2 regions of the Paenibacillus tritici genome follow, and region 2 is predicted to be linked to the other one. Evidence: predicted binding sites of a transcription regulator. Region 2 holds the regulator's gene; the other holds the start of a gene.
The links. Region 2 encodes CtsR, which represses protease genes until heat stress. Its sites were predicted from a motif close to ATGGTCAATAAAGGTCAAACA; they were not measured.

Region 1: clpP (ATP-dependent Clp endopeptidase proteolytic subunit ClpP) is a predicted target of CtsR. The motif match lies at 4,300-4,320, and genes of this name have one in related genera.

Annotation. Positions count from the first base shown of each region.
Region 1 is NZ_CP073365.1:175,665-181,002, reverse strand. Features, by position in the region: gene tpiA (triose-phosphate isomerase) at 1-241, opposite strand, end outside; gene KDC22_RS00905 (phosphoglycerate kinase) at 269-1,450, opposite strand; gene gap (type I glyceraldehyde-3-phosphate dehydrogenase) at 1,668-2,678, opposite strand; gene KDC22_RS00895 (sugar-binding transcriptional regulator) at 2,795-3,847, opposite strand; tRNA gene KDC22_RS00890 (tRNA-Arg) at 4,139-4,213, shown strand; gene clpP (ATP-dependent Clp endopeptidase proteolytic subunit ClpP) at 4,408-5,004, shown strand; gene KDC22_RS00880 (GDSL-type esterase/lipase family protein) at 5,094-5,338, opposite strand, start outside.
Region 2 is NZ_CP073365.1:6,940,577-6,945,914, reverse strand. Features, by position in the region: rRNA gene KDC22_RS29960 (23S ribosomal RNA) at 1-1,575, shown strand, start outside; rRNA gene rrf (5S ribosomal RNA) at 1,703-1,819, shown strand; gene KDC22_RS29950 (GNAT family N-acetyltransferase) at 2,256-3,428, shown strand; gene KDC22_RS29945 (CtsR family transcriptional regulator) at 3,758-4,219, shown strand; gene mcsA (protein-arginine kinase activator protein McsA) at 4,250-4,774, shown strand; gene mcsB (protein-arginine kinase McsB) at 4,803-5,338, shown strand, end outside.

The DNA.
Region 1 (5,338 bases), 940 kb from region 2:
CACCGCTGATCTCGCCTGTATAAGCGCCGTTATCTTCAAAGTGCAGGTTCTGTGCACCAATTTTGATGCTGGTGCCTTGTACCGCTGCAACCAGTGCAGGCAGGTTAGTGAACGGCGCGCAGATTACAGTCTCTACGCCTGCCACTTCCGCCTGGCCTTTGATTTCAGCGATGAAGCCTTCGGCTTCCGGAACGGTTTTGAACATTTTCCAGTTGCCTGCAATAATAGGTGTTCTACTCATAGTAATGAATTGCCTCCCTCTTCGGTATTACTTGTCGTTCAGTGCCTCTACACCCGGAAGCGCCTTGCCTTCCATGAACTCGAGCGATGCGCCGCCGCCAGTGGAGATATGATCCATCTGGTCTGCGAGGTGGAATTTCTCAGCAGCCGCTGCGGAATCACCGCCGCCAATGACTGTATAACCTTCGGTAGTTGCGCAAGCCTGAGCTACGGCAATGGTACCTTCAGCAAATTTGTCGATTTCAAATACGCCCATCGGTCCATTCCATACAACCAGCTTGGAGTTTTTGATGATATCGGCATAGATTTCACGAGTCTTAGGACCGATGTCCAGGCCTTCCCAATCTGCAGGAATATCTGTTACATCTACAATTTTGGTGTTGGCATCCGCACCGAATTTGTCAGCAACCACTACGTCAACCGGAAGCACAAAGTTTTTGCCCAGTGCTTTGGCTTTCTCGATGAAACCAAGTGCTGCATCGATCTTGTCGTTGTCTACCAGGGATTTGCCGATTTCGTAACCCAGAGCCTTGGTGAACGTGTAAGAAAGGCCGCCGCCAATCAGTACATTGTCAGCCAGGGTCAGCAGGTTGTCGATGACGTCAATTTTGTCTTTAACCTTGGAACCGCCGATGATGGCAGTGAACGGACGTTCCGGGTTAGTCAGGGCTTTGCCGAGAACCGACAATTCCTTCTCCATCAGAAGACCGGATACTGCAGGCAGCAAGTGAGCGATCCCTTCGGTCGATGCATGGGCACGGTGAGCTGCGCCAAAGGCATCATTGACGAACAGGTCAGCCAGTTCAGCAAACTGCTTAGCCAGTTCAGGATCATTTTTTTCTTCACCTTTATAGAAACGGACATTCTCAAGCACAAGCACATCGCCCTCATTCAGTTCAGCAATTTGTGCTTTTACCGCTTCGCCAATCGCTTCATCAGCTTTGGCTACCGGTTTGCCGAGCAATTCGGACAGACGGGCTGCTGCGGAAGTCAACCGCATGGAATCGACGAATTCACCTTTGGGACGGCCCATATGGCTGGCCAGAATGACCTTTGCACCGTTCTCGATCAGGTATTTAATTGTTGGAAGGGTTTCGCGGATACGGGTATCATCAGTGATCTTGCCGTCTTCCACTGGCACGTTGAAATCTACACGCACGAATACGCGTTTGCCTTTTACTTCTACATCACGGACACTTTTTTTGTTCATGATTTACATTTCCTCCACACCCAAAATTGGTTCATTCACGAATCCGCATTTCATCAAGCAGAAGCGATTGTGCCGTCCCATTAAGGACGGTACCGTTTCAGCGAGAAATAGAAGGATACTTTATAGCGACAAGGCTATAAAGTCTTATATTTTTAGAAAGAGCGGAAACAGACTTTCCTTGTTTCCGCTCGATTGTCCTGCTTATATGAAGTCGGTCTTACTTAGCCAGCTTAGCGAATTTCTCCAAAGTACGAACGAGCTGTGCAGTGTAGGACATTTCATTGTCATACCAAGCAACGGTTTTAACCAGTTGTTTGTCGCCAACAGTCAGAACTTTAGTCTGCGTAGCATCGAACAGGGAACCGAAAGTCATACCCTTGATGTCGGAAGATACGATTTCATCTTCAGTGTAGCCGTAAGTTTCAGGATCGGAAGCTTCCTTCATGGCTGCATTGATTTCTTCAACAGTTACGCTCTTATCCAGAACAGTAACCAGCTCAGTCAGGGAACCAGTAGCTACAGGCACACGTTGTGCTGCACCGTCAAGTTTGCCCTTCAGTTCTGGAATAACCAGGCCGATTGCTTTTGCAGCACCGGTAGTGTTAGGGATGATGTTCTCAGCAGCAGCGCGGGCGCGTCTGAAGTCGCCTTTTGCGTGTGGAGCATCAAGAGTATTCTGGTCACCTGTGTAAGCGTGGATCGTAGTCATCAGGCCTTCGATGATACCGAATTTGTCGTTCAGAACCTTAGCCATTGGAGCCAGGCAGTTCGTTGTGCAAGATGCGCCGGAGATTACTGTTTCGGAACCGTCAAGGATGTCATCGTTAACGTTGTAAACAACAGTCTTCATGTCGCCTGTAGCTGGAGCGGAGATAACAACCTTCTTGGCTCCGCCTTTAAGGTGTTTCTCAGCAGCTTCTTTAGTTGTGAAGAAACCAGTACATTCCAGAACGATATCTACGCCAAGCTCTCCCCAAGGAAGTTCTTCAGGGTTGCGGTTAGCCAGTACCTTAACATCTTTGCCGTTAACTTTGAAGAAGCCGTCATGCACTTCAACATCGCCTTGGAATTTACCTTGAGTTGTATCATATTTAAGCAAATGAGCAAGCATCTTAGCGTCAGTCAAGTCATTGATCGCTACCACTTCGATACCTTCTACATTTTGAATACGGCGGAATGCAAGGCGTCCAATACGTCCAAAACCGTTAATACCAACTTTTACACTCATTGAATAGTTCCTCCTAGATTTCGTTTTATTTATTCAAGACAGGCCGTGAGGCTCGTCAAGACAACAAGGTTAAGTATAATGCATAATAAGTCTGTGCGCGTCCCATTTAATGGAATCTATAGGACTTCATGCAACTGTTTGTCGATTTCTTTGCCGATTTCGACAGCAGCCGCCTCGTCAATTACGAGAATATCCTCTTGCCCGAACCGCAGCATCGCATGAATGGCCTTAGCCTTGCGTTTGCCTCCGGCAATACCGATAACGACCTCCGTACGGATAATGTCTTCCAGGCGCAGCCCCATGGTCAGCATCGTATGAACCACTTCGCCATTCTCATTGAAATAGTACCCGAAGGACTCGGCTACGGCCCCTTCGCTCTGAATCTCTGAAATGGTGCTTGAGTCCAGCTTGCGCCTGTGGGTCATCTCAATGGCATCGCCGATTCCATGTACAATGATACGCGATCTGCGGATGATTTGTACAATCTCTCCAATATTGGAGTCCAGTGCAAGCGACTGATAGGCATCGCCGCTAAGCAGGTCGGGCACATGCAGCAGACGGTAATTGGCGCCAATCCGCTTAGCCATAGTTGAGGCAATAGTGTTCGCCTGTATTTCCATGCTTTCTCCCAGTCCTCCGCGCGCCGGAACTACCCAGGCGTTCTTATAGGAATGGGATAACGGCGGGTTCAGCTGATCGGCCATCTCGGCCAGTGTTGATCCGCCGGTGACGGCAATCGTATCGTCACTGCGCAGGACGCTGAGCAATGCCTTGGAGCCTGCGCGCCCCAATTCACGTTTGGTGAAGGGTGATGTCTCACAGTCACCTGGTACTACCACAACTTTGGCGAGACCGTACGTTGTACGAATTTTCTCTTCCAGATCATCCAGGCCGAAAAGGCTCTTGGCGACCGGCTCCAGCAGGTCAAGCAGTCTGCGACCGGCATCGCTAATGCGCATACCGACGCTCTCGATCTCAATGAGCCCTTGCGATTTCAGAAGATCCGTCTCGGCGCGCAGTACCCGCTCGGTCATATCAAGCGATGCGGCTAACGTCCTGCGCCCAATAATATCGGACAGCATGATCTGATGTAGAATCGTATACCGTCTCTTAAGGGTTTCCATGAGATCAGGCAGAAGCTGCTTTTGGATTTCCAATAGATTACGCATGCTTTCACTCCTGCAACTTCGTCTTTCTCTTTTCCCTTGTTCGTGGTCTCAAAATGTCCCGGGTTAACTTTTTAAGTCCCACCCATATTCTACCCAAAACTGACGCCAAGTGCAAGTGTTCCGAGACTATAATTCTCTTGCGCGTTTCATCTTATGCATCTGCTTGTCCATCTCTTAGCAGGATGGAGGCGTTCTTCCCGGTCTGTTTATGGAGGAAGTGAAAAACTATTTTGGGCAGATGTCTTTTACACATTGCTTTTATCCGATAAGTATATTATAATAATTTCTGTTGCGCCCGTGGTCCAATGGATATGACGTAGGCCTCCGAAGCCTGAGATCCAAGTTCGATTCTTGGCGGGCGCGCCATTATTTTCTTTTTTTGTACATAATTTAGCAACCGATACAATATATTTAACCAAAGAGCCCTTTTCGGGCTCTTTTTTTTGAAAGTAAGTTTGACTTTCTTTGACTTTTTGTTTGAATTTGTTTATCATGTGGTTAATACGGTAACAGTAAAAAATGAACACATTTGAAGCACCAATTTCAAGGAGGTTTTCCACGTGAGTTATATTCCTATGGTAGTAGAACAGAGCAACCGCGGTGAGCGCGCTTATGACATCTATTCCCGCCTGCTGAAGGACCGCATCATTTTCCTTGGAACGGAGGTTAATGACGTGGTAGCCAATTCCATCATCGCACAAATGCTCTTCCTGGCTGCCGAGGACCCGGATAAGGATATTCACCTGTATGTGAACAGCCCCGGCGGTTCCATCACAGCGGGTATGGCTATATTTGATACAATGCAGTACATCAAGCCGGATGTCTCCACCATCTGTGTAGGCATGGCCGCTTCCATGGGAGCCTTCCTGCTGAACGCCGGCGCCAAAGGCAAACGCTTCGCTTTGCCGAACAGCGAAATCATGATTCACCAGCCGCTCGGCGGTGCCCAGGGCCAGGCTTCGGATATCGAAATCCGTGCCCGCCGCATCATCAAGCTGCGTGAGAAGCTGAATCGTATTCTGTCCGAACGTACGGGCCAGCCGATTGAGAAGATCGAGAAGGATACCGACCGCGATTACTTCATGAGCGCTGCAGATGCTGCTGAATATGGCATTGTTGATAAAGTAATCGAGAAGACATTACCTACAGGCGTATAATTCTACTCGTACTCCATCAATAAACAAAGAGGCTGCTACAGACCATCCGGTCCGTGGCAGCCTCTTTATTATGCCTGTACAGCTTAAGCTTACCTCAGGTTCCCATATCCCAAGGCATCCAGCTTGACGGCGATTACCCGGTAGCCTCTGCCGTTCGGATGAATATGATCCAGGAACAGCAGGCCCCGCTCATTGCCGGCAAATTCATAATAAATCGAAGCAAACCGGGTGACATTGCTGCTATAGCCCGCTGCATAGCGGTTGAACTGCTGCACCCACTCTGTAGCTACATCCACCTGCGGATATGGATTATAGAGACCTACAATCCGAATAA
Region 2 (5,338 bases):
GGTTTCCTGAGGAAGGCTCGTCCGCTCAGGGTAAGTCGGGACCTAAGGCGAGGCCGACAGGCGTAGTCGAAGGACAACAGTTTGAAATTACTGTACCACCGTAATCCGCTATGAGCGATGGGGTGACGCAGGAGGGTAGTGACGCGGACTGATGGATGTCCGTCTAAGCAGTGAGGCTGATGTGTAGGCAAATCCGCACATCGTGAAGGCTAGGCTGTGATGGGGAGCGAAAATTATAGTAGCGAAGGTCATGATCTCACACTGCCAAGAAAAGCCTCTAGTCAGGAGAAGGTGCCCGTACCGCAAACCGACACAGGTAGGCGAGAAGAGAATTCTAAGGCGCGCGGAAGAACTCTCGTTAAGGAACTCGGCAAAATGACCTCGTAACTTCGGGAGAAGAGGTGCCTCGGTAGGGTGAATAGCCCGAGGGGGCCGCAGTGAAAAGGCCCAAGCGACTGTTTAGCAAAAACACAGGTCTGTGCGAAGCCGTAAGGCGAAGTATACGGGCTGACGCCTGCCCGGTGCTGGAAGGTTAAGGGGAGTGGTTAGGGGTAACCCGAAGCTGTGAACCGAAGCCCCAGTAAACGGCGGCCGTAACTATAACGGTCCTAAGGTAGCGAAATTCCTTGTCAGGTAAATTCTGACCCGCACGAATGGCGTAACGACTTGGGCGCTGTCTCAACGAGAGATCCGGTGAAATTTTAATACCTGTGAAGATGCAGGTTACCCGCGACAAGACGGAAAGACCCCATGGAGCTTTACTGCAGCTTGATATTGAATTTGGGTACGATCTGTACAGGATAGGTGGGAGCCGGTGAGGCAGGAGCGCAAGCTTCTGCGGAGGCGCCGTTGGGATACCACCCTGATCGTATCTAGGTTCTAACCTAGTGCCCTTAGCGGGTACGGGGACCGTGTCAGGCGGGCAGTTTGACTGGGGCGGTCGCCTCCTAAAGAGTAACGGAGGCGTTCAAAGGTTCCCTCAGAATGGTTGGAAATCATTCGCAGAGTGCAAAGGCATAAGGGAGCTTGACTGCGAGACCTACAAGTCGAGCAGGGACGAAAGTCGGACTTAGTGATCCGGTGGTACCGCATGGAAGGGCCATCGCTCAACGGATAAAAGCTACCCTGGGGATAACAGGCTTATCTCCCCCAAGAGTCCACATCGACGGGGAGGTTTGGCACCTCGATGTCGGCTCATCGCATCCTGGGGCTGAAGTAGGTCCCAAGGGTTGGGCTGTTCGCCCATTAAAGCGGTACGCGAGCTGGGTTCAGAACGTCGTGAGACAGTTCGGTCCCTATCTGTCGTGGGCGCAGGAAATTTGAGAGGAGCTGTCCTTAGTACGAGAGGACCGGGATGGACGTACCGCTGGTGCATCAGTTGTTCCGCCAGGAGCATGGCTGAGTAGCTACGTACGGACGGGATAAGCGCTGAAAGCATCTAAGCGTGAAGCCCCCCTCAAGATGAGATTTCCCAATTAGTAAGACCCCTTGAAGACGACGAGGTAGATAGGTTGGAGGTGGAAGTGCAGCAATGCATGGAGCTGACCAATACTAATCGGTCGAGGGCTTATCCAAATACACTAACACACAAATTCGTTTCGGATTCAGTTTTCAGGAATCAATTCCTGAACGTCATGAAATTCATTCACACATCCGTGATGAACCGAATTTCAAGCGGCAGCGTCTGTTTCACAGACGCATGTTTGGTGGCGATAGCGGAGGGGTTCCACGCGTACCCATCCCGAACACGACCGTTAAGCCCTCCAGCGCCGATGGTACTTGGACCGAAGGGTCCTGGGAGAGTAGGACGTTGCCAAGCACATCAAGCCATTGTTGAGCAATCGACAGTGGCTTTTTTGCGTGCGGGCAGGGCTGTGGAAAAGCTGTGGATAGATTTCAGCAAGTACAGAAAAATTACGCACATGTGGATACTATTTCAGGAACGAATCTATCCCCGGAAAATGGGAGGATAACGCATAATTCAGGGGACGAGTCAAGAAAAAATATAAGTAATACACCGATTTTGTGGATAAAAAGTGAATAATGTGGATAGATAATTGCTATTCGTGGATAACTCGTTTTTGCCGGAAAGAAACTCTTTCCGGTTTTTTGTTTTGTTGTATAAAAGCTGTGGATAACTTGTGTATTAAAGCTGATTCGAGGCGCCTCGTTAGCTTCCGGACGATTTGCTTGATATACTCTCTAATAAGCAATAATTGTCGCGATTTCTATGAAATATTAACGGGGTGAGCAGAATGGAAATTAGGAAATTACGGAACGAAGAATTTGAGGACAGCTTGAGCTTGTCCGAATATGCTTTTCAGTACAAGGTTACTGGGGAAGACCGGGTACGCGCCAGGGAGAAATTTAAGCCGGACCAGATATGGGGGCTTTTTGAAGGGGAAGGAATAGGTGCACAATTGACCCTTCTTCCGCTACAGGCATATATCCAGGGCAGACCCGTTTCCATGGGGGGAATTGCGGGTGTCGCTACTTGGCCGGAGAACCGCCGGCAGGGGTATGTGGCCCATCTGCTGACCCATGCGCTGAAGACAATGAATGAAGCCGGTCAAACGTTGTCCTTTTTGCATCCGTTCCTGATTCCTTTTTACCGTAAATTTGGATGGGAGATCTACTGTGAATATAAGAAGTACACCATTCCTGTAGGGAAGTTCCCGCATAAGACGGAGATCCAAGGCGCGGTTAAGCGCGGGACAGCTGATATTGCAGTATTTCAGCAGTTGTATGATACATTTGCCATGCGGTATAACGGCACGCTCCTGCGCCCTGAGCAATGGTGGAAGGAAAGAGTGCTCGATGAGGATACGCACACAGGTGTGTTTTATTCAGAGCAGGGTGAACCGGAAGGATATGTGCTGTATAAAATAGTGAACCAAGAGCTGATCATAGATGAATTTATCTATGTGAATGAGCTGGCCCGCCAGGGATTGTGGACTTTCCTTGCCAACCATGACTCCATGATTACGGCAGCACAGCTGAAGCTGGTGCCGTCTGATGATATTCTTCCCTTTCTGCTTCCCGATCCGCGTGTGGCACAGGAGAATTATCCTTACTTCATGGCGCGTATCGTGAATGCTAAGGCTTTTGTGGAGAACATGACGTTTAAGGTGCCGGGCAGCGTTCAGGATCGTGTGCTATATATTGAAGATACACATGCGCCCTGGAATAACGGTTTATGGCGGTGGACGGTATCGGAACACGGGAAGGTATCGCTTACTCAGATCGAAGGAGACCAGGCAGACGCAGACCTTGTATGCGGTATCGGAACACTTACCATGCTCCTGATGGGCTATAAACGTCCGCTGGAGACAGCCAGGTACGGGCAATTAGCCGGGACCGCTGAAGCTGTAGAATGGCTGGAAGCGCTGATTCCGCAGGCGGAAACGGCATTATTCGATTTTTTCTGACAGAGCTATCCTATACATATCGTATGGGCCCAGTGATCTATTAAGACACCATGGAATACAATGCCGCCAATAAGTAAAAAATAAGCGTAACCCCTTGGAATTCAGTGAGAATATGTTATAATATGAAAAAGTCAAAGAAAGTCAAAGTCAACGCAGGCCGGATAGCATCGTTCTCAAGAATGTAACAATTAGAAGAAAAGGGCAGTACGAAGGCGGTTGCAGCCGATTCTTACGCTATGGCCCGGTTTAAATTCTTAAGAGCATGTCTCTGACGGCAGGCGGTGGCGCAGCACAAATTTTACCAAGGCTTACACACTGGAGGATGAGTGATGCGTAATATCTCCGATATTATTGAACAATATCTGAAGAATATTTTGCATGAAAGTCCCGAAGGTACGGTGGAAATTCAGCGCAATGATCTGGCGGACCAGTTCTCGTGTGTACCGTCGCAGATCAATTACGTCATCAGTACACGCTTTACTTTGGAAAAGGGATATGTGGTGGAGAGCAAACGCGGCGGAGGCGGATATATCCGGATTCAGCGCTATGAGCTGCCTCAGAATGTGGCCTTGTATGCACATCTGAACTCCACGATAGGGAATGATATTGACCAGAATTCTGCCGAAGGACTGATTTATCAGTTGGAGGAGGCCCGTTTCCTCTCCAAACGTGAAGCGTGTCTGATGCGATCCGCGGTTTCCCGGGAATGCCTGACGGTTAATCTGCCGTACCGGGATGAGATTCGTGCCAAGCTTATGAAGGCTATGCTAATCTCTTTATTAGGCAAATAATTTGTCAACATGTAAGGAGGGACACCGCTCATGCAATGCCAGGAATGCGGCGTCAAACCGGCTACACTCCACTTCACGAAGATTGTGAACGGGGAGAAGACAGAATTTCATATTTGCGAAAGCTGTGCGCGGGAGAAGGGGGAACTCATCCCTGGTACTTCCGGAGGTTTCTCCATTCACAGCCTGCTCTCCGGGCTGCTTGATCTGGAGAGCGCAGGCAAGGGCAAGTCAGCAGCTGCACAGTCTGTGCAAGGGCTGCAGTGTGAGAACTGCGGTATGACCTATTCACAGTTCAGCAAGCTTGGACGGTTTGGGTGCAGCTCTTGCTACAAGTATTTCGACAGCACACTGGACCCGCTCTTCAGACGGGTACATGGAAGTACGGCTCATGTCGGTAAGCTTCCCAGACGGGCCGGTGCACAGATCATGTGCAAACGCCAAATTGATGAGCTCAAGCAGGAATTGCAGCAGAGTATCGTGCAGGAAGAGTTCGAAACTGCAGCAGAGCTGAGGGATCGGATCCGCAAGCTTGAAAAAGAAATGCCACAAGAGTAAAGTCTTTGATATATAGGGGGGATTGGACATGTCAAGTCTCCGGTTTACCGAACAAGCACTTAGTGACTGGATGCGCTGCGGCGGCAGTCATTCTGAGATTGTAATCAGCAGCCGTATGCGAATCGCCCGTAATCTGGAGCATCTGCCCTTCCCGCTGCTCGCCTCAAGAGAGCAGTCCGAAGAGGTGCTGGACCTGCTTGCTCCTGTTTTTCAGGGTGAAGCTTCTGCAGATTTCGGCAGCTTTGAGCTGCTGAGACTGGATGAGCTGGATGAGCTGGATAAAAAGGTACTGGTCGAGAAGCATCTCATCAGTCCTAATCTGGCGGATGATTCCAAAGGCGGAGCAGTCATTCTTAATGAGGACGAGTCGGTCAGCATTATGATCAATGAGGAGGATCATCTCCGCATTCAATGCCTGTTTCCCGGACTGCAGGTCAGAGAAGCCTGGGTAAGGGCGACTGCCATCGACGATATTTTTGAGGCTGCTGTCAATTATGCCTTTGATGACCGCAGAGGTTACCTGACCAGTTGTCCCACCAATGTGGGCACAGGACTCAGAGCTTC